Regions from separate parts of the Arthrobacter sp. THG-b23 genome, predicted to be linked through region 1. Evidence: riboswitches for the same ligand, from Rfam matches in the RefSeq annotation. Region 1 holds a riboswitch; each other region holds the start of a gene.
The links. Region 1 has a riboswitch for thiamine pyrophosphate ahead of AC5RVD_RS02905 (NtaA/DmoA family FMN-dependent monooxygenase). Riboswitches for the same ligand answer to the same signal wherever they lie in the genome.

Region 1 (7,364 bases):
CGCCGAAAAAGTCGAGGGCCGTCTGCTTCCGGAACCGGCGGACCGAGGTTTCCAGCATGTGGGACAGGGATTCGGTGGGAACTTCGATCTCGGCCGGCACGCCTGGCTGGTAATTCTGCAGCCACGGGCGGTTTTCAACGGTGGACACAGCAGTGGCCCGTCCTCTCACTCGGTTGATACCAGTCTAGGGCGCGTCTTTTGGGCCCAACCAACAAGGCCCCGCCCTCCTGTCGGAGAACGGGGCGTTGCTGGCACAGCGAATTACTGCGCGGGCAGCTGCAGAACCTGGTCCACGAAGATCAGGTTCGGATCGGCAACAGTGTCCGCATTGACCGCGAACAGATCCTGCCATCCGCCCTGAAGGCCCAGGGACTGGGCGATCTTGCCCAGGGTGTCGCCGGGCTGGACGGTGTAGGTTTCGCCGCTGACCGCCGGGGCCTGCACCGCGGGCGCGGCCTGTACCGGGGCCGGAGCCTGCGCAACCGGGGCCTGCTGGACCGGCGCCTGGGCGACCGGAGCCTGGGCGACCGGAGCCTGCTGGACGGGTGCCTGCTGGATCTGGGCCGACTGGCTGCTCACCTGCGACCCTCCGCCGCCGCCGGACAGTCCCAGCTTGGACGAGCAGGCAGGCCAGGCACCCCAGCCCTGGCTGTCCAGGACATTCTCTGCCACGGCAATTTGCTCGGCGCGGCTCGCGTCAGCGGCAGAACCGCTGCCGCCGTTCGCCGCCCACGTGCCCGGGGCGAACTGCAGGCCGCCGGAGTAGCCGTTGCCGGTGTTGATGTTCCAGTCACCGCCGGACTCGCACTGGGCCAAGGCGTCCCAGGTCACCCCGTCGGCCGCGTTCGCGGCCGGTCCGACCAGCGCAACGCTGGCTCCGGTCAGGGCGACGGCCGCGAGGCCGCCACGCAGGGCACGGCTAAGGTTCAGGTTTTTATTTGGATTCACAATGCTCCGGTGAGGCCGCCCTGTGCTCAGTCCGTCCCCGAACGTCTCCGCACCGCCGTCAGCCACTCGCATAATCGAGGTCATGTGGACGTCTGCCATTCTGACGGCGAAAGGCGTGGGCAGCGTCCGGGCATTCCATGGGTAAATCACGCCGGAACTTCCGGCATCCCCTGGCGCGGTCATCTGACCCACGCACGAACTGCACGTTACCGGAAAGTAACCAACGTTGCAAAACCGTGATCTCTGCACGGCGTGTCGGTGCGCGCGGCGGCTCAAATCAAGGCTAGGTGCGATCCTGCCCCTTCGGGCTCTTCCCAGTGCCCGGCCCAGCACGTAGCGTGGGGATTCTTATTCGATCGGAAGGACTTCCCATGGCAGACAATCCCAGTCCCATTGATATCCAGAAGGCGCTGGGCGGCGTCGACTACCCCGCTTCCGCCGCCGATTTGGTGAAGAACGCAGAAGAGTCCGGGGCCGGCGACGACGTCCTCTCGGCGCTCAAGAACCTTCCCGACCGGCAGTATGAAACGCCCGCGGAAGTCAGCAAGGCGGTTTCCGACAACAATTAGCGCGTCCTCTGCTCCACCGGCACCAGCCGGACGTCCACCAGGCTGCCGCCCTCGGCGGTAGCCGTCATGTACGTGCAGACCGGCTGGCGGCGGCGGTCGGTCGGCGACCCCGGGTTCAGCAGCCGCAGGCCGCCGGGCGACGTGGTGTCCCACGGGATGTGGCTGTGCCCGAACACCAGGACGTCAACATCGGGGAAGCGGGCCTCGCACCGTTGTTCCCGGCCCTGCGCCGCTCCCGTTTCGTGGATCATGGCGAACCGGACGCCGTCGATGGTTGCCTCGGCAATCTCCGGCAGCCGCGAGCGCAGGTCGTCGCCGTCGTTGTTGCCGTAGACCGCGACCAGCCGCCGGCTCCGCTCGTCCAGCTCGTCGAGCAGGTCGGCGGTGACCCAATCGCCGGCGTGGAAGACGACGTCGGCCGCCTCCACCGCGTCCCACACCTGGTCCGGGAGGCGCCGGGCGCGTTTGGGCACATGCGTGTCCGCCAGCAGCAGCAAGGTGGTGGCCATACCGGCATCCTCGCATATCCGGTCAGAGATAAAAGGCCATCCGCAGCCCGAGCACCAGCATGACGACGGCGATCAGACCGTCGAGCAGGCGCCAGGAGCCCGGCCGGGCGAAGAAGGGCCGCAGCAGCCGGGCGCCGAAGCCGAGGGCGCTGAACCAGATGAGGCTGCCCGCCACGGCGCCGGCGCCGAAATACCAGCGCAGTTCCGGCCCCTGGGTGTTGGCGATGGAACCAAGCAGCAGGACCGTGTCCAGATAGACGTGCGGGTTCAGCCAGGTCAGGGCGAGCGCCGTGGCAGCCGTCGCGGCCAGTCCCCCGCCGGAGCGATTGGCTGAGGCGGTCAGGAAGCCGGGCCTGATCGCCCGTTTGGCGGCGAACACCGCGTAGGCCAGCAGGAACGCCGCCCCGCCCAGGCGGATGACGTCGACAACTGCCGGAGCGGCCTGGATTACCGCACCGATGCCGGCGATCCCGGCGGTGATCAGCAGGGCGTCGGAAACCGCGCAGATGAGTACGACGACGCCGATGTGCTCGCCGCGGATGCCTTGGCGCAGCACAAAGGCGTTCTGCGCCCCGATGGCGACGATCAGGGCCAGCCCGGTTCCCAGGCCCAGCAAAACTGTGGGTGCAATAGCGGTAGTCACAACAGTCGACGCTACTGACAACCCGCGCATCAGTACAGCTAAAGAATCTTGGGTTACGTAAGCTGGACTTATGCAGCCGTTCCAGTTCGACCATCTGGCGACCTTCGCCGTCGTCGTCCAGGAAGGAAGCTTCGATGCGGCCTCCCGTGCGCTCCACGTGACGCCTTCGGCCGTGTCCCAACGGATCAAGGCCATGGAGCAGGCGGCGGGGCAGGTCCTGTTGCAGCGCACCGCCCCGGTGCGGCCGACTGCTGCCGGAGATGTGGTGCTGCGGCTGGCGCGGCAGGTGAGGGTCCTGCAGGACGATGCGCAGCGCGAACTCGGCGGCAACGGTGACGGCGTGGCCCTGCCGCTGGTGGTCAACTCGGATTCGCTGGCCACGTGGTTCCTGGGCGCGCTGGCCCGCATGCCGCGCGAGCGGGGCGTGTTCTTCGAAGTCCACCGCGAAGACGAGCAGCATTCAACCTCGTTGCTGCGGGCCGGACTGGTGACGGCGGCGGTGACGGCCACGCCGGAACCGGTCCAGGGCTGCTCGGTGGAGGCGCTCGGCTCGCTGCGCTACCGGGCCGTGGCCAGCCCGGCCTACCTGGAGCACTGGCGGCCCGCCGGGGCAGGGGACGCTGATGTGGCGTGGCTGGCGGCCGCGCCCGTGCTGGATTTCGACCGCAAGGACGACCTGCAGGAGCGCTTCTACCGGGAACTGACCGGCGCTGCCCTGGCGGCGCCGCGCCACTATCTGCCGGCCTCGGCGGAGTTTGCGGCAGCCGTCCGGCTGGGCTTCGGGTGGGCGCTGCTGCCGGAGCAACAGTGCCTGGCGGACGTTCGCAACGGGACGCTGCACGAGCTGGCCCCCGACCTGCCGGTTGACGTGCCGTTGTACTGGCAGCGCTGGAAGATCAGCTCGCCGGTGCTCGACGAACTGACTGCCTGCGTGCGGCAGACCGCCGAAGAACAGCTGCGCCAGCCCTAGCCTCTTCACCGAAAATCAGGCTGCGTGCCACGACTCCGCCCGTCGGCCGGGGCCGTTTCCCTCCGCCCGGAGCCCCGGTGCCTGGCCCGACCCCTAGAGTGGAAGGGGAGATCCAGACGAAGGGGCACGATGCAAGACCGCATTCGCAACGCCCGCCTGCTCGAGCGCGTGATGTCCGCGGAGCAGGCGGCTGAACTGATCAAACCCGGCATGACGGTGGCCATGAGCGGCTTCACCGGGGCCGGTTATCCGAAGGCCGTGCCGCAGGCGCTGGCGGCGCGGATGGAAACCGCCCATGCGGCCGGGGAGCAGTTCAAGATCCGCGTGCTGACCGGCGCCTCAACGGCCCCCGAGCTCGACGGCGCCCTCGCCAAGGTCGACGGGATGCAGCTGCGGCTGCCGTACCAGTCGGACCCGGCGCTGCGCGAGCGGATCAATGCCGGCGAGCTCGACTACATCGACATGCACCTCAGCCACGTCGCCCAGCACACCTGGTTCGGCTTTTTCGGCGACGTCGACCTGGCCGTGGTCGAGGCCGTGGGCATCCTCGAGGACGGACGACTCATCCCGTCCACCTCGGTGGGCAACAACATGACCTGGCTCCGGGAGGCCAGCCGGGTCATCGTGGAGATCAACAACGCCCAGCCGCTCGGCCTCGAAGGCATGCACGACGTCTACCACGGCACCGCCCTGCCGCCGGAACGCAGGCCCATCCCGCTCGTGAATCCGGACGACCGGATTGGTGAACCCTACCTGGAGGTGGATCCGGACAAGATCGTGGCCATCGTGCACACCGACGCGCCGGATCGGAACTCCCCTTTCAACCCGCCCGATGAAAACTCGCAGCAAATCGCGGGCCACCTGCTGGAGTTCCTGGACCACGAGGTCCGGCGCGGGCGCCTGACCGAGCAGCTGCTCCCGTTGCAGTCCGGGGTCGGCAATATCCCCAACGCCGTGCTGGAAGGCCTGGCGGCCGGCGGCTACCGCGGCCTGACCGCCTACACCGAGGTCATCCAGGACGGCATGCTGCAGCTGCTCAAGGAGGGCGTGCTGCGGATGGCCTCCGCCACGTCCTTCTCGCTCAGCCGCACCGGTCTGGAGGAGTTCAACGCGAACGTGGACTACTACCGCGAGCGCATCATCCTGCGCACCCAGGAAATCTCCAACCACCCCGAGCTGGTGCGCCGGCTGGGCTGCATCTCGCTCAACGGGATGATCGAAGCGGACATTTACGGCAACATCAACTCCACCCACGTGGCCGGCACCAAGGTGATGAACGGCATCGGCGGCTCCGGCGACTTCGCCCGGAACAGCTACCTGTCCGTCTTCATGTCCCCCAGCATGGCCAAGGGCGGGAAGGTTTCCAGCATCGTGCCGATGGCCAGCCACGTCGACCACACCGAGCACGACACGATGATCGTGATCACCGAGCAGGGGCTGGCCGACCTGCGCGGCCTCGCGCCGAAGCAGCGGGCGCGCAAGATCATCGAGACCTGCGCCCACCCCGACTACCGGCCGATGCTGCAGGACTACTTCGACCGTGCCTGCCGGGACAGCTTCGGCAAGCACACCCCGCACCTGCTCGGGGAGGCCTTGTCCTGGCACCAGCGCTTCGTGGAGACCGGCAGCATGCGCCCCGCGCAGCAGTAACGGCCGCCTCGCCCACCCCCGGGCGGAGGTCTGTCCGGCTCTCTCTCTCTGGCCCTCCGGCCCTCCGGCCCTCCGGCTCTCCAGCTCTCCGGCTCTCCAGCTCTCCGGGTCTCCGGGTCTCCGGGTCTCCGCCCGGGAGTATGACGCCGTCGTACCGGCGGTCTTTCGCCGCCCGGGTGCGACTGCCGGTAGGCTGCTGGCTTGTACACGGGAGTCCGGTGAGCCGGGCTGAGAGGAAGCTTCTCAAGTTTCGACCGTTGAACCTGATCTGGATCATGCCAGCGCAGGGAGCAACCCTCACACCCGTCCCCTGTTAACTCAACAGAAGGGCGCGAACATGCAGACATCCGACGCTGCCGTCCCACTCACCGGCTCCGACTGGCTGATGGCAGCAGCGAGCCCGGCCGTGCCCGGCGGGGTCCTGCCCGCCGGCCGTCTTCTTGCGTCGCCGGGAGGATATGATGCGCTCCCCAGCTGACGGCATGCACCTGGTGGCGATGGTCAACCCGCCCACCAGCCAGTATTCGGAGAACTGGCGGCATCCGCTCTCCCGGCGCGACTGGCTGAGCGCGGAGTTTTATCTTGATCTGGGCCGGACACTGGAACGAGGCTGCTTCGACATGCTGTTCCTGCCCGACGCGCTGGCCGTCCCGGAGGACAACGCGGGCGACTTCGCCACCACGCTGGTCACGGGCGGCAAGGGCGCCATCTATCTCGACCCCTTGGTCACCCTGTCACTGGTTGCCGGGGCGACCCGGCACCTGGGGTTGGCCGCCACCATCTCCACGACGTTCACCCCTGCTTACACCATCGCCCGGAAGCTTCTCTCGCTGGATCACCTCTCCGGCGGCCGGGTCGCCTGGAACATCGTCACGTCCACCACGGACGCCGAGGCCGCCAACTTCGGCCTGCCCTCCATCCCGCCCAAGTCGGAGCGTTACTACCGGGCCGACGACGTCGTCCAGACCGTGGTGGACCTGTGGGAAACCTGGGACCCCGGGGCGCTAACACTGGATGCGCCGGGACGCCGGTTTGCGGATCCGGAGCGTGTCCACCGGATACCCGAACGGCCCCGGCTCGACGGCGACGACGACCGTCCGCTGAGCCGCGGTCCGATCACCCTGCCGCGCAGTCCGCAGGGAAGGCCGGTACTCATGCAGGCCGGATCCTCCCTGCGCGGCATGGAGTTCGCCGCCCGCTGGGCCGAGGTCGTGTTCGCCGTCGCCGACACTCCGGACGCCATGCGCGCGGTGCGGACCGAACTGCGGGCCCGCGCCGCCGCCGCCGGACGGAATCCGGATCGGCTGGCCGTGCTCCCGGCCGTCCAGCCGATCACCGGCGCCACTCCCGCCGCCGCGCGCCAAGCCGTACGAGGCCTGGAGGCGGCGCTCGATGAGGAGGACGTCCTGACGAAGTTGGGCCGGCTCCTCCACGCGGCCCGGGAGGACCTGCAGCCGGACGGCAGCGCCGAGGAGTTGCTGCTGGCCCACCGCGGGGCCACGGGCAGCGATGGTTTTGAACAGATGCTCCTGGCCGCAGCCCGCCGGGAATCGATGACCGTCCGCGATCTGGCGACGGCGCAGGCCATGAACCAGCTGCACCCCCAGCCCGTGGGCGATCCGGCGGACATCGCCGACTACTTGTGCGAACTCTACGACTCTGAGGCGGCTGACGGTTTCGTGATCATGTCGGCCCTCTACCCGTCCTCGCTCGAAGAGTTCGTCAACGGGGTGGTGCCGGAACTGCAGGCCCGAGGCCGGTTCCGGACCGCGTATTCGGGACGCACCCTGCGCGATCACCTGGGAGCCTCCCGGGAGGGCAGTCGCTCCGTCGCGTCTTAGCAGCGGTTCCGCGCCGGTTCAGCGCTGGTACACCCTGGCGAGCACGGCGTCGAAGACCCGGTCGGGCAGCAGCCGACGAGCGCTCATGATCGTCCGCGCGCCTCGTCCGACCGGGTACCGGCTGCGCGTGCGCCGGGCGGCCGCCACCCGGGCGATGCGACTTCCAACGACTTCCGGCCGCGTTCCCGTGCGTTCCGTGTAGGCCCCGGCGATCGCCCGCGCCACGCTCTCCGC
Region 2 (7,364 bases), 380 kb from region 1:
TGCCATTGCGACGGCGATCGCCGAGCACCCGCCCGTCGAAGAACTGGTGATCAAGCTGCTGGTGACCCGCGGCGTGGAAGGCGCTTCCACGCCCACGGCCTGGGTCCAGGCTTCCCGGCCGCCGGCGGCCGGACGGCGCCAGCGCACCGACGGCATTTCCGTGCTGCTGCTCGACCGCGGGTACGACAGCTCGCTGGCCGAACGCGCCCCGTGGTTGCTCATGGGAGCCAAGACGCTTTCCTACGCGGTCAACATGGCCGCATTGCGTTATGCGCACAAGAACGGCGCCGACGACGCCATCTTCACGTCCAGCGACGGCCGCGTGCTCGAAGGGCCCACCTCCACCGTGCTGATGGCGCGGGTGCGCGACGGCGTGAAGACTTTGGTGACGCCGCTGCTGGAGAGCGGCATCCTGCCGGGCACTTCCCAGTCGGTGCTGTTCAAGGAGGCGGAAGCTGCCGGCTGGCAGTTGGGCTACGGTCCGCTGGAGCCGCACGATCTCTACGAAGCCGACGCCGTCTGGCTGGTGTCGAGTATCCGCCTGCTCGCCCCGGTCAAGAGTATCGACGGCAAGGAAATCCCCGTCTCGCCCGACCTGACGGAGGAGCTGACAGCGCTGCTGGCCCAGGGCAGCCGGGAGTAGCCGGCCGGAGTCATCCCACTTGACGCTGTCCCGACCGAGTATCCCAGGAGCCACCGCCGATGTTCTTGAAGCTTGAATGCGTCTGCGTTCCGACGGTCGACGTTGAGGCCTCCGTCAGGTTCTATGCCGGACTCGGGATGCGGGAGTCCTGGCGGATCAACCGCGAGACTCCAGCAGGACTGGCATGGACCCTGGTGGGCATGCGTTTTCCGGACGGGAACAGTTCCGAACTCGTCCTCAGCGACAACCCCGATAACCGGCGCCTGGAGGTCGAGGTATTCGTGGGCGATGTCCGGCGCGCCTACGAGGAGCTGTCTTCCAACGGCGGGGTGGAATGGATAGAGGCGCCCTTCGCGACCGAGTCAGGGCACGTGGCCGTGATGCGTGCGCCCGACGGCAACGTTTTCGTCCTGGTCGGTTCGTAGGGCGGGGGGCTGCCGCTGCGGAAACAGCCTCCAGGATGATCTGCTTGGAACACCGCGCTACTGCGATGTTAGGGTCGATTGACCGAAAGATCAGCATGCTGTCGTTCCGTCCGGGGCGGCAGCCCTGAGAAGGAGGGCAATGAAGGCTTTGACGTGGCAGGGAAAGCGCTCGGTCAGCGTGGAGGAGGTCCCGGATCCGCGGATCCAGGAGCCCACGGACGCGATCGTGCGGATCACCTCGACCGGCATCTGCGGCTCGGACCTGCACCTTTACGAGGTGCTCACTCCGTTCATGGACAAGGGCGACATCATCGGACACGAGCCCATGGGGATAGTGGAGGAAGTCGGCTCGGCCGTCACCCACATCAAGGCCGGGGACCGGGTGGTCATCCCGTTCAACGTCTCCTGCGGCCACTGCTTCATGTGCCGGAACGGTCTGCAGTCCCAGTGCGAAACCACCCAGGTCCGCGAGTACAACAACAATGCCCAGTTCCTGGGCTACTCGCGGCTCTACGGCTCCGTGCCCGGCGGGCAGGCCGAGTACCTGCGTGTCCCGCACGCCGACTACGGGCCCATCAAGGTGCCCCAGACCGGTGAGGACGAGCGCTATCTGTACCTCTCCGATGTGGTTCCCACCGCCTGGCAGGCCGTGCAGTACGCGGCCCCACCGGAAGGCGGTTCCCTGGCTGTGCTGGGCCTTGGCCCTATCGGCCAGATGTCCGCTCGGATCGGCCGGCACCTCGGCTTCCGCGTGCTCGCGGTGGACCCCGTCGCGGAGCGGCGGGCCATGGCGGAGCGTCACGGCATCGAGACGCTGGACCTGCACGGCGACGTCGCGGACGAACTGCGGGAGCGCACGGACGGCCGCGGGCCGGACTCGGTGGTGGATGCGGTGGGCATGGAGGCGCACGGCTCGCCCGTGGCGGGCGCGGTCCACCAGGCGGTGGGGCTGCTGCCGTCCGCCCTGGGCCGCAAGGCGATGGAGACAGCCGGAGTGGACAGGCTCGACGCGCTCTACACCGCGATCGACGCCGTCCGGCGCGGCGGCACGATCTCGATCAGCGGCGTGTACGGCGGGATGAAGGACCCCCTGCCGATGCTGACCATGTTCGACAAGCAGCTCCAGCTGCGGATGGGCCAGTGCAACGTGAAGCGGTGGATCGATGACCTGCTGCCGCTGGTCGACGACCCGTCGGACCCGCTGGGCGTGCTCGACCTGGCGACCCACCAAGTTCCGCTGGAGCAGGCTCCGGAGATGTACGAGAAGTTCCAGAAGAAGGAGGACGGCTGCATCAAGGTGGTGCTCAAGCCGTAGCCCCGAACGGAACGGCGGACCCCGGCTTTCATGGGACGGCCGGGGCCCGCCGGGCCCCGGTTCACACGAAGATGAAGTTCCAGGTCCCGGCGGCCACGGCGGCGGCGGCTGCCGCTCCGGCGATGACCGCGCCACCCAGCAACACCCAAACATCCACCACGCTGTAGGTGGATTCCCGCGCCCAGGTCCTGGGCCCGGCGCCGAAGCCGCGGGCCTCCATGGCGACGGCCAGCCGGGTGGCACGGCGGATGGCCTGCACGATCAGGCCGAACGCCTGGCCCACGAACGCACCAGCCTTGGCCAGCGGCCGGTTCTCCGCTCCGACACCGCGGGCGCGGCGCGCCAAACCGAGAATCCGCCATTCCTCCACGAGCAGCCCGACCAACCGCATGGCGGCCAGCGCTCCCAGCACGAAGCGGTGGGGCAGCTTCAGCTTCTGCGCCAGGGCGTCCGCCAGATCCGTGGGGTCGGTCGTCAGGAGCAGGAAAATGCCCGGCAGCGCCACGGCGAGCGAACGCAGGCCGATGGCAACGCCTCCGGCCACCGAGTCCTCGGTGAAGATCAGCGGACCGAACTGGAACAGCACGGCCCCGGTCTTCTCGGCCAGCAAGGCCGTTGCCCAGGCCCCGACGGCAGCCGCCGCCAGCAGCGGCCAGCCGCGCTTGAGCAGCACCCACGGCTTGACGCCCAGCACGGGCATCAGCAACAGTTCGGCGGCCAGCACCACGGAGGCGCTGACCCAGTCCACACTGAGCATGACCACCACGGTGATCAGGGTGGCGGCTGCCAGCTTTGATACCGGGTTGGCGCGGCCGAACGGGGAGGCTGCCAGCCGGGGGGTCAGCAGGTCCATGCTCATGCTGCCCTCCGAAGCGGCTGGGCCGGGCGCACGCCGCCGTCTGCCACCCGTATGCCGGCACCGCCGAGCGCCGCGGTGAAATCGGCGTCGTGCGTCACCGAGACCACGCTCCTGCCATCGGCCACCAGCTCGGCCAGCAGCGTGACCAGCTCGGCCCAGGTGTTGGCGTCCTGTCCGAAGGTCGGCTCGTCCAGCACCAGGATGTCCGGGCTGGTGGCCAGCATGGTGGCAACCGAGAGCCTGCGTTTCTCGCCGCCGGAAAGGGTGAACGGGTTGGCCTGCAGCAGGCGGGTCAGCCGGAGCCGCTCGGCGATCGTGTCCACCCGCTGCCGGACCGTCGCCTCGGGCAGTTTGGCCACGCGGCGCGGGCCAAACTCAAGTTCGTCAAGCACCGTGCCGGTGAGGAACTGGTGTTCCGGTTCCTGGAAGACGCTGCCGATCCGGGTCACCAGCTGCGCGGACTTCCACTTTGCCGGTGACAGGCCGGCGCCGCGGTGCAAGGCCGGTGTCGCCGACAGCTCCCCTCCTGCGGGCGGCACCAGGCCGGCGAGGGTGAGGGCCAGCGTGGATTTACCGGCGCCGTTCGCGCCGGTGATGCTGAGCGCCTGCCCGGCCAACAGGTCCAGGTCCACCCCGCGCAGCACCGGTTCGGCTCTCCGGTTACGCGACACGTCCAGCGCCGCCGCCCGCAGCAACGGCCCGCCCGGGGACGGCGCCGGAGGCAGGTCCAGCCCCGGGGTGTGCCCGGGAACCCAGACGCCGGCCTCGATCAAACGGGCGCGGGTGGCGCTCTCGGCGAGCACGGTGCCCGGCGGCCCGTCGGCCAGCACGCCGCCGCCGGCCGCGAGGACGATCACTCGGTCCACCACGTCCGCCCAGACAGCCACCCGGTGCTCGACCACCACCAGGGTGGCGCCGGTGCGGTCCAGCACCCGGGCCACGGCGTCGCGTACTTCCTGCACGCCGTCCGGGTCCAGGTTCGCGGTCGGCTCGTCCAGCAGCAGCAGCCCCGGCCGCATGGCCAGGACGGAGGCCAGCGCCAGCCGCTGCTTCTGGCCCCCGGACAGCGCCGAGGTGGGGTGATCCAACGGTACCGTCAGGCCGACATCGGCCAGGGATTCGCGGACCCTGTCCCAGATCTGCGTGCGCGGCAGCGACAGGTTCTCCGCTCCGAAGGCCACCTCGTCGCCCACCCGGGCCAGCACCAGCTGGCTCTCCGGATCCTGCAGCACAAGGCCGGCCCGGCCGCGGGCCTCGGAGGGACGGACACCCGCCACGGTGAGCCGGCCGGTCTCCTCGCCCTCGCCCTCGTCGCCGAGGACGCCGGCCAGAGCGTGCAGCAGCGTGGACTTGCCGGCCCCGGAGGCGCCCAGCAACAGTACCCGTTCACCCGGGGCGATGCTGAAACTGGCCCCGCGCACCGCCGGATCCTTGCGGCCGGCATGCCGCCAGCCCCACCCCTCGGCGTGGACCGGCACGGGCCCGGGCACCGCCGTCGTACTCTGCTCTCCCATGGAACGGCTCAGACGTCGGCCGAGCGTCCCGCGGCGAAGGAGGACAGCACGCCCGTCTTCGCCAGGCCCCTGACCGCCAGCCATGGCAGCAGCCCGGCAATCACGACGCCGGACACGGCGGCGAAGCCCACGTAGGCCAGCTGCCACTCGGCGGCCCAGAGCATGTTGTAGAGGATGTTCTCGCTGATGGACAGTGCCAGGCCTGCACCCAAGCCGGCCAGCAGCGCCACGCCGAGGTTGAACTTGCGGTACAGGAAGAGCAGGAAGACGACCTCGGCCCCCAGGCCCTGGATCAGGCCGGAGACCAAGACGGTCATGCCGAAGCTCGTGCCCAGCAGCGCGGAGACAATGGCGGCCAACATCTCGCAGTAGATGGCGGCGCCGGGCTTGCGGATGATCAGTCCGCCCAGCACGCCGGCCATCAGCCAGCCGCCGGTGTACAGTCCGGCGGAAGGCGGGAAGGCAAGGGTCAGGCCCTCGATCAGCGGCCAGCCCGCCGACCAGGCCCAGAAGATGACGCCGACGGCCACGGCGACCACCGAGGCCACGACGATGTCCACCACCCGCCAGCCGTAGCGCGGCTTCCGGGCAGGTGTGGGCGTGGCGGGTGCATTCGAAACGGTACTCAATGGGATCCTCCTGGTTGCAGGAGGGGAGGGCGGCCATGCGGCGCGCCCCGAGAACTCGACTCCCTTCGCCGGTACTAACCGGAGCAGGTTCGAGGGTCTGCGGTTCATCCGCACTCTCAGCGTCCCTCCCGGTCTCCGGTGTGTACCGGCCGGTCGGACGCTCCCCTGTCGTCATAGGTGCTGTCTAGCAGCACGCACCAGTCTACACTCGCCCGCAGCGGCGGGCGATTCGGCTTCAGACCCTTGGAAAATGCACGACGGCTTACGGCCCGGGCGGGTGCCGGGCAGTAGGCTGGGAACCGGAACAGCAGTTGAGACGGGGCTTCGGCCCCGGGAGGGAGCGGGCATGAACATTGTGTTGAGGCTCTTGGGCACACTGGTGAGTATCGGCGCGGGCCTGGCAGCCAGCCAGCTGCTGGGGTTTGTCTGGAAGATGGTCACCGGAAAAGATGCGCCGAAGAGCGACGATGACCTGGAGAACAGCCTGCGGGCGGCGGTCGCCTTCGCCGTGGTATCCGGCACCGTGGCGCGCGTGATCCAGGTGCTGACCAAGCGCGCCACCGCCAAGGCGGTCATCCGCTACGACAAGACGCGGGAAATGGTCTAAGCGGTTCCTTGAGGGGGCCCGATGGGGGACGGGACCGCGGTCCCGTCCCCCATCGCGCTTCTGTCCCCGGTCCGCAGGCACCCGCCACCGGACCGGTTTCTTTTGTCCGCGGGTTATTTTTTGTCCGCCGGCCCGGCGTCGTCCTCATCGTTCCGCGCCGGACCAGCCGCAGCCGCCGCGGTGGGTCGCTCCCCCTGGCCGCCGGCTGCGACACCGCTGCCGGCGTCGCTGCCGGAAGGCGCGACGTCGTCGGGTGCGGCCGCTGAATCTTCCTCGGCCGCTGCCTCCACCACCGCATCGAGGTCGTCCACGCTGAGGATTTCCTTGCGCAGGTGTTTGGTGCGGTATCCGGCCCGGCCCACCATGTGGGCGGAAACCGGCACGGTGAGCAACTGGAACAGCCAGGCTATGAGGAGCAAGGGCACCGCCGCCCAGCTGCGCAGCTGCAATCCCAGTCCCGTCAGCAGCAGCAGCAGGCCGAACACCTGCGGTTTCGTGGCGGCGTGCATCCGTGAGAGCAGGTCCGGGAACCGCAGCAGGCCGATGGCCGCGGCCAGGGACATCCCCGCGCCGGCGATCAGGCAGACGGCGGTCGCGACGTCGAGTATCAGGTCAGTGTTCACGGGGCCGCCCGTCCGTCACGAAACGGGCCACGGCGACCGAGCCGATGAAACCGACAACGCAGATGACAACGACCAGCGTCAGGTTGTTCAGGTGGCCGCCGGCGGCCATGTCCACGATGAGTCCGGCGCAGACAATCGCCAGCAGCACGTCAATGGCCAGCAGCCGGTCCAGCAGCGAGGGGCCGCGGGCGAGGCGGATCAGCGACAGTACCGCGGCCGCGCCCAGCACTGCGCTCACGACGACTTGGGCAACCGGAATGACTTCCCCGTTCACACTGCACCTCCCCTGCCGGTACCTTCGGCCTTGACGATTGCCAGTTCTTCCTTGGTGCCCATCATCCGGATCAGGCCCGCCTCGATCCGCCGCACGTCTGCCCGGAAACGTTCAGCGGCCTCCTCGGTGGCCACGTCGATCACGTGCAGGTAAAGGGTGGACGTCGAGCGGTCCACATCCACCACGAAGCTGCCGGGGATCAACGAAATGGCATGCCCGGTCGCAGTCACCAGCAGGTCGGAATGGCTTCGCAGCCGGACCGCCACCACCGCGTTGCGCAGCGTCGGGCCCCGGGTAAGGGCCAGCCACAGGACTTCGACGCTCGCCACCGCCACCTGCCACACGAACGTGACAGCGAAGACCAGCGCCGCCAGCGGATTGAAGCGTCCGCTGAGTTCGACCGGCGGCAGGTAGAACAGGTTCACGATGACCAGCGCGATCAGCAGGCCGAAGATCAGGTTGCCGGGGCTGAAAT
Region 3 (7,364 bases), on a different contig from region 1:
TGGACGGCGACGGCGGCGCGACCCGGCTGACGCTGACTGCCGACGTCGTCGTCAGCGAGGAGCTGGCCGGCATGGCGGAACAGATCCGGCGGGCGATCGCGGAGGCCGATTCCGGCCAGCTGGCCAGCTTCAAGCAGTTTGCGGAATCCGCGCCGTGATTGCCGCCAAGGCGCTGCGCGGACGCCATGCTGATCGCGGTCGTGCGCTGCGAAGAGGCCGCCCTGATCCCGTTCGTGCGCTGCGCGGAAGCCGCGCGCCGACCCTGTCTTGCGCTGCGGGGGAGCCGCGCGCCGACCCTGCTGCCGTCCGCCCGGCTTCCGGCTCAGTAGAATCGACTGCTGGGACCGCTTGAAAGGACTGCGTTGGCCAAGCTCTACTTCCGCTACGGGGCGATGAACTCCGGCAAATCGACCGGATTGCTCCAAGTAGCCTTCAACTATGAGGAGCGCGGGCAGCGCGTGTTGCTGGCCAAGCCGCAGATGGACACCAAGGGGGACAGCAAGATCGTCTCCCGGCTGGGCATGGCCCGGGACGTGGACTTCCTGATCCGCCCGGGTGAATCCGTTCGAGAGCACTTCGGCCGGGTGGCCGCCGGCGAGGATCCCGAAGCCCTGCTGGAGCACGTGGACGTGCAGCCGGTGGCGTGCCTGCTGGTGGACGAGGCTCAGTTCTTGGAGCCGGAACAGATCGACGACCTGTTCCGCATCGCGGTGATGGACAACGTGCCGGTGCTGGCGTACGGCATCCGCACCGACTTCCGCACCCAGGCCTTCCCGGGTGCCCGCCGGCTGCTGGAAATCGCCCACTCCCTTGAGGAGCTGAAGACCATTTGCCGCTGCGGCCGCAAGGCGGTCTTCAACACGCGCCGCGTGGGCGGGGAGATTGTGTTCGACGGCGAGCAGGTTGCCATCGACGGCGAAGACGTCTGGTACGAGTCGCTCTGCGGCACCTGCTACCTCGAGGCCTCCGGCGGCGCGCTGTAGCTCATAGGGCGGCACGCTCTAGGTTAGGCGGCGGTGGGCCGCGGGTTCATGGGCGGAACCCGGCAGCGTCCGTCTGCCGCGGGTGGGCACGCGTTGGCGCTTCCCGCTGGTCACGGGCCGGTAGGCAGGCCCAGCCTTTGCGCCAGCCCGATCGCGTTGAACGGTGCGTGGACCTTGACGTCGTTGTCGAAGTACACGTAAGCATCCCGGCCCGCGCCGTCGGGGCAGCCCGAGCCGTCCAGCCATCCGGCGACCGTCGATGCCAGCCGGTCCAGGTCTTCGTCCCGGTAGCCGCTGACGTAGAGTTCGTCCTTTCCGTGCAGCCGGACGTAGGCGAAGTCGGCCGTGATCTCGTCCAGCATCGGCCACTTGCCGGCGCTGTCGGCCAGCACCAGGGCAGTGTTGTGCCGGCGCAACTGGTCGAAGAACTCCTCGTTGATGAACGTGGTGCTGCGGATCTCGAGGGCGTGGCGCAGCGGCCGGTCGGCGCCGTCGTCGGGGATCCAGGTCCGGTCCTTCATCAGGTCGGTGTGCCCGGCGGCCAAGGCGGCGGCGGCGTGCGTGCTGCGCGGCAGTTGGACCAGAAACTTTTCCATCACCTCGGCGTCGTAGTTGGCCCGCTCGGGCAACTGCCACAGGAACGGTCCGAGCTTTTCGCCCAGGCCCAAGACCCCCGAAGCGTAGAAATTCGCCAAGGCGTCGCGGACGTCCTTCAGGCCCTTCATGTGGGTGATGTACCGCCCGCCCTTGACCGCGAACACGAAGTCCGGAGGCGTCTCGGCGTGCCACTGCCGGAAGCTGGAGGGGCGCTGCAGCGAATAGAACGTGCCGTTGATCTCGACGGAATTCAGGTGGCCGGAGGCATACTCCAGCTCGCGGCGCTGGGGCAGGCCCTTCGGGTAGAACGTGCCGCGCCAGCGCGGGTATCGCCAGCCGGAAATGCCGATCCGTGCCATCGGTTGAGAGGGGGCCATGTCCCGCAGGCTACCCGGCCCAGGCGGTGCAAGCCAGAGCAAGCCGCGCTCCCTCGTCGTGCTGTGGGGCGTTGCGCATCCTTTGAACCGCTGCCGCATCCGGGCACAAGAAGCCCCGCTTTTTCGAGTGGAGAGAAGATGCACGCTTATGCCCGGTTTCGCTGCATCTTCTCTCCACTCGACGCGCCGTCCCGGGTTCCGCCCCGGAATCGACGTCCCGGGTGCGGTAGTTGGAGGGGCTGCAATAGCTGAGGGGTCGCAACCGCTTTCCGGCTTCGGCCCCGGGAGCGACGTCCCGCTCCGGGAGCTAGGGGCCGCGATCGCTTTCCGATTTCCGCCATGGAACCGATTGGGCGGCGCGGATTCCGGTCGTTTGGGGCCCATCGGCTAAACTTGGCGGGTAAGAGCCCCAAATACTCCACCCGGAGTGAGGGGCGTTCTCATGCGCGGCAGCGGCTCCTTGATGTGCAGTCTGTCCGGGGCTTCCGCCGCATCGAATGGGGGAGGATCCCATGCCAGCAATTGTGATCGTCGGAGCCCAGTGGGGCGACGAAGGAAAAGGCAAGGCTACCGACCTGCTCGGCGGCCGCGTGGATTACGTGGTCAAGCCGAACGGCGGCAACAACGCCGGGCACACCGTCGTCGTCGGCGGGGAGAAGTACGAGCTGAAGCTGTTGCCGGCCGGCATCCTGTCCCCCAACGCCACTCCGATCATCGGCAACGGCTGCGTGGTCAACCTTGAGGCCCTCTTCGAGGAGATCGACGGGCTCGAGGCCCGCGGCGCGGACACTTCGCGGCTGCGCGTCTCCGCCAACGCCCACCTGGTGGCCCCGTTCCACCAGACCATGGACAAGGTGACCGAACGCTTCCTGGGCAAGCGCGCGATCGGCACAACCGGCCGCGGCATCGGCCCCGCCTACATGGACAAGGTGGCCCGGCTGGGCATCCGCGTGCAGGACGTGTTCGACGAATCGATCCTGCGGCAGAAGGTCGAAGGCTCGCTGCGGCAGAAGAACGAACTGCTGGTCAAGGTGTACAACCGCCGGGACGTGCACGTGGAGGAAGTCGTGGAGTACTTCCTGTCCTTCGCAGAGCGGCTGCGCCCGATGGTCATCGACTCCACCTACGTGCTGAACAAGGCGCTGGACGAGGGCAAGGTCGTGCTAATGGAGGGCGGCCAGGCCACCTTCCTGGACGTGGACCACGGCACCTACCCGTTCGTGACCTCCTCCAACCCGACGGCCGGCGGCGCGTCCGTGGGCTCGGGCATCGGCCCCACCCGGATCAACCGTGCCGTCGGCATCATCAAGGCGTACACCACCCGGGTGGGCGCCGGGCCGTTCCCCACCGAACTGTTCGACGACATGGGCGAGTACCTGCAGAAGAAGGGCGGGGAGTTCGGCGTGAACACCGGCCGGCCGCGGCGCTGCGGCTGGTACGACGCCGTGCTGGCCCGCCACGCCGCCCGGGTCAACGGCTTCACGGACTACTTCGTAACCAAGCTGGACGTGCTCACCGGCATCGAACAAATCCCGGTCTGCGTGGCCTACGACGTGGACGGCGTCCGGCACGACGAAATGCCGATGACCCAGACCGAGTTCCACCACGCCAAGCCGATCTTCGAGTACTTCGAGGGCTGGACCGAGGACATCACCGGCGCCAGGACGCTGGAAGACCTGCCGGAGAACGCCCGCAACTACGTGCTGGCGCTCGAAAAGCTCTCCGGCACCAGGTTCTCCGCCATCGGCGTGGGCCCCGACCGCGACCAGACCATCGTGGTCCGGGACCTGATCAGCGAATAGCAGGACTGACGACGGCGGGGCGCGGGCAGCGATGTCCGTGCCCCGCTGCGTTACCACCCCCTGCTTAAACCTTTCGCGGGCGGTGCGCGCCATGGGTTAGACTCGTGGGCAACACGGGAGTCCGGTGAGCCGGGCTGAGAGGAAACTTCTCAAGTTTCGACCGTCGAACCTGATCTAGATCATGCCAGCGCAGGGACGTTGACTCTTTACTACCCGTGCCCCGTTTAACAACCTAAGGGCGCGAAAATGCGAACATCAGACTCGATCGTCACCGCGACGAACACCCCTACTGCTGCCGTGCGCAGCGATAAGTTCACCGCCACTCCCCGCGAGTTCGGCGTGGGCGCGAGATTGACCCTGGCGGTCATGGCCGACAACTACGCCGACGTCATCCTGACGGCACTGGACCAGGCCGACGCCACCGGCCTCGAGGTGCAGACCGGCAAGGTGAGCACCTACCTGACCGGCGCCGAGCAGGATGTCCTGCGCTACTTGAGCCAGGTGATTGCCGCGGCGGGACGCACCGGGGCGCACGTCTCGGCCTCCGTGCTCCTGTCCCGGGGCTGCCCCGGCGGCGTCAGCTGCGAAATACCCGAGGGAGGCGCCGCCCTGTACTCGGAGATCCCGGAGCTGGAGCCCACCGGAATCGAGGCCGCAGCCGACTGGGCGCTGTATCCCCTGGCCGACGGCGGTACCGGCGGTGCCTCAGCCGACCACATGCGCGATATCTACGCCGCCATCGACTATGCAAAATCCACCGGTGTTGCGGTTCGGGCGGAGCATTTTGTCACCCGTCTGGACGGCGATGTGGCCCAGGTGCTGCAGGCCATTGCCGCCGGCTGGATCCTGGTGGGCCGTTCCGTCCAGCACGTCACGACGCACGCGACGCTGTCCATCAACAGCCCCAGCGCCTCCTGAAGCGGAAGGACCAGCCATGCCATCATCGTCTTCGCAGCAGCATGCCCTCCCGCGCGGTGCCTGGACCCTGAAGGACCTCGTCCTCCTGGTTGTCCTGGGCGTCGTCTTCGGTTTCCTCTATTGGGTCTTCGTCCAGGCCTGGACCGCCCTGTCCCTGCTGATGGGGCCGGCCGGAGACCTGTCGCAGCACTTCCTGGCCGGAAGCTGGCTGCTGGTGGCTCCGATCGCCATCGCCATCGTTCAACGTCCCTTCGCCGGCGTGCTGGCCGAAGTCTTGGCCTCGGTGATAGAGGTGGTGTTCCTGGGCTCCGCCGTCGGTCCGCTGCTCTTTATCGCGGCCGCCATCCAGGGCATTGGCAGCGAGATCCCGTTCTCGGCCACCCGCTACCGTTCCTACGGCTGGCTTACCTACGCCCTGTCCGGGCTGCTCGGCGCCGGCCTGGTCTTCTTCTATTCGGCGTTCCGGTCCGGCTGGTACGGACAGGACCTGTTCTGGACCCGCCTGGTCATCCACCTAATCTCCGGTGTGATCCTGGGCGGGCTGCTGGGCAAGATCATCGTCGACGGGCTGGCGAAGACCGGCGTGGTGGACAACTTCGCGATCGGCCGCGCCCGGCTGGGCACAACCGATGCGCACCGCTGACCCGGTCCTGGAGCTCAATGACGTATCCGTAGGCTTCCCCCGGCGGGACACAGCCGTGCTGCGCAACGTCATGCTGCGGCTCAAGCCCGGCGAACACCTGATTGTGTTTGGGGCCTCCGGGTCGGGAAAGTCCACCCTGCTGCAGGCGGTCACGGGGGTCGTTCCGCACTCGGTGGTCGCCACCCTGGCCGGCACGGTGTCGGTGAACGGCGTGGCCACAACCGATTCCTCGGTCGCCGAACTTTCCCGACACGTCGGCGTGTTGGCCCAGGATCCCTCCTCCGGGGTCTGTCTTCCGGACGTCGAACAGGAGCTGGCGCTGCCGCTGGAGAACGGTGCGGTGCCTCCCGAGGAGATATCGGCACGGATCGACACCGCGCTGGCCTCGGTCGGCGCCGCCGGCCTCCGCGGCCGCCAAACGGCCCAGCTGTCCGGCGGAGAAGGCCAGCGGGTGGCGCTGGCCGCGAGCCTCATCGCCGAACCGGACCTGCTGCTGCTCGACGAACCCACCTCCATGCTCGATCCGGCAGGCCTGGCCGCCGTGCGGGACGCCGTCACCGCTGCCACGGCCGCTTACGGACCGGCAGTGGTGCTGGTCGAACACCGGCTGGACGACTACGCCGGGGTAGCTGGCATAGCCGGCCTGCCGCGCCGGGCGGTCGTCCTGGGCGAGGCAGGCCAGGTCCTGGCCGACGGCGTGACGGCCGAAGTGCTGGGGGTCCATGCAGTCCGGCTGAACGCGGCCGGATGCTGGCTGCCGTTGGAGACGGAACTGCTGGCCGTCACCGGCCGGACCGGCGGTCTCGGCGCGCCCGACGTCTGCTCGGACTTGCGGCAACTGTCGGCGCCTGACCACGACGCGGATGGCGCGGCCCCCGCCGTCGGCGAGACGGTGCTGGCCGCGGAGAACCTCTCCGTTTCGCGGACGGCGCCCGTACGGAAGAGGCGCCGGAATGCGGGGGATGTCCGGCCGGAAGCGGCCATTCTCCATGGTGTGACCCTCCGGCTGAAGCGCGGCGAAATCGCAGCCCTGCTGGGAGCCAACGGGGCCGGCAAAACCTCGTTGCTGCTCACCCTCGCCCGGCTACTACCGCCGGCGACGGGAACCGTCCACGGGGAACGTCCAGGGATGGTGTTCCAGAATCCCGAGCACCAGTTCGTGGCGCACACCGTCCGGGACGAGGTCCGGCACGGCCTTCCCGACGCTCCCGCCGAACGCTTCGGCCGCCTCCTGGCGCAGCACCGGCTCACCCATGTGGCCGACCAGAGTCCCTTTCGGCTGTCGGGCGGCGAAAAGCGCCGCCTGAGCGTGGCGGCCATGCTGGCCCATGAGCGGCCTGCGCTCCTGGCGGATGAACCCACGTTCGGCCTCGACCGGCGGGACACCATCGCCACGGTGGCAGCCTTCAAGGAGGCCGCCGCCGCTGGCCGCGGCATCCTCTTCTCCAGCCACGACCTGCGTACCGTCGCGACTCTGGCCGACCGGGCCATCGTGATCGCGGACCGCACGGTGATTGCCGACGGCCCCGTCTTCGACATCCTGCGCGACCCTGCCGTCCTGCAGCGCGCCGGCCTGCGGCTGCCGCCGCTGATCGAATGGCTGCTGGCCGAGTTCGCCTCGGACCACGAGATCCGGCGGGTCCTCGACCGGCTCGACGCCGCCGTATCCCGCGCCGATACGGTCTATCCGCAGATCGGCAGCCGGGCATGAGCGCCGCCTTCGCCCCTGGCCCGGTTTCCGCCGTCGCCGGCGGCGTCCTGGCGCGGCGCAATCCGACCATCAAGCTCGCGCTCCTGTTTGTGGTGTCGCTGACCCTGGTCTTCATCTTCGATCCGGTGACGCCTGCCTTCCTCTACCTGGTCGCCCTGGCCGCGGTCGCATCCTCCACACGCCTCAGGCCCAGGACCCTGGCGCTGGCGCACGTACCCTTCGTCGCCTTCGGGCTGGGAATCTTCATGGTCAACGCGCTGAGCCGGCCCGGCGAGGTGTTATGGACCTCCGGGCCGCTGCGAATTACGGTCGAGGGCCTCGCCGTCGGCGGTT

Region 2: it holds a riboswitch for thiamine pyrophosphate, as region 1 does, so the genes downstream of both, AC5RVD_RS01010 (ECF transporter S component) here and AC5RVD_RS02905 (NtaA/DmoA family FMN-dependent monooxygenase) in region 1, are expected to answer to the same signal.
Region 3: it holds a riboswitch for thiamine pyrophosphate, as region 1 does, so the genes downstream of both, AC5RVD_RS05715 (YkoF family thiamine/hydroxymethylpyrimidine-binding protein) here and AC5RVD_RS02905 (NtaA/DmoA family FMN-dependent monooxygenase) in region 1, are expected to answer to the same signal.

Annotation. Positions count from the first base shown of each region.
Region 1 covers NZ_JBNHGM010000001.1:586,114-593,477, forward strand. The annotation lists gene AC5RVD_RS02870 (long-chain-fatty-acid--CoA ligase) at 1-148, opposite strand, end outside; gene AC5RVD_RS02875 (transglycosylase family protein) at 262-948, opposite strand; gene AC5RVD_RS02880 (DUF2795 domain-containing protein) at 1,320-1,517, shown strand; gene AC5RVD_RS02885 (metallophosphoesterase family protein) at 1,514-2,026, opposite strand; gene AC5RVD_RS02890 (LysE/ArgO family amino acid transporter) at 2,049-2,669, opposite strand; gene AC5RVD_RS02895 (LysR family transcriptional regulator ArgP) at 2,740-3,639, shown strand; gene scpC (succinyl-CoA:acetate CoA-transferase ScpC) at 3,769-5,289, shown strand; TPP riboswitch at 5,487-5,596, shown strand; gene AC5RVD_RS02905 (NtaA/DmoA family FMN-dependent monooxygenase) at 5,751-7,130, shown strand; gene AC5RVD_RS02910 (oxidoreductase) at 7,149-7,364, opposite strand, start outside.
Region 2 covers NZ_JBNHGM010000001.1:204,527-211,890, forward strand. The annotation lists gene AC5RVD_RS00985 (aminodeoxychorismate lyase) at 1-643, shown strand, start outside; gene AC5RVD_RS00990 (VOC family protein) at 703-1,068, shown strand; gene AC5RVD_RS00995 (zinc-dependent alcohol dehydrogenase) at 1,208-2,383, shown strand; gene AC5RVD_RS01000 (energy-coupling factor transporter transmembrane component T family protein) at 2,445-3,242, opposite strand; gene AC5RVD_RS01005 (ABC transporter ATP-binding protein) at 3,239-4,756, opposite strand; gene AC5RVD_RS01010 (ECF transporter S component) at 4,765-5,385, opposite strand; TPP riboswitch at 5,429-5,562, opposite strand; gene AC5RVD_RS01015 (DUF4235 domain-containing protein) at 5,732-5,992, shown strand; partial or broken gene mnhG (monovalent cation/H(+) antiporter subunit G) at 6,250-6,615, opposite strand; gene AC5RVD_RS01025 (MrpF/PhaF family protein) at 6,605-6,889, opposite strand; gene AC5RVD_RS01030 (Na+/H+ antiporter subunit E) at 6,886-7,364, opposite strand, start outside.
Region 3 covers NZ_JBNHGM010000002.1:442,453-449,816, reverse strand. The annotation lists gene AC5RVD_RS05735 (SRPBCC family protein) at 1-158, shown strand, start outside; gene AC5RVD_RS05730 (thymidine kinase) at 363-983, shown strand; gene AC5RVD_RS05725 (DUF72 domain-containing protein) at 1,094-1,957, opposite strand; gene AC5RVD_RS05720 (adenylosuccinate synthase) at 2,470-3,759, shown strand; TPP riboswitch at 3,863-3,973, shown strand; gene AC5RVD_RS05715 (YkoF family thiamine/hydroxymethylpyrimidine-binding protein) at 4,006-4,677, shown strand; gene AC5RVD_RS05710 (ECF transporter S component) at 4,694-5,320, shown strand; gene AC5RVD_RS05705 (ABC transporter ATP-binding protein) at 5,307-7,031, shown strand; gene AC5RVD_RS05700 (energy-coupling factor transporter transmembrane component T family protein) at 7,028-7,364, shown strand, end outside.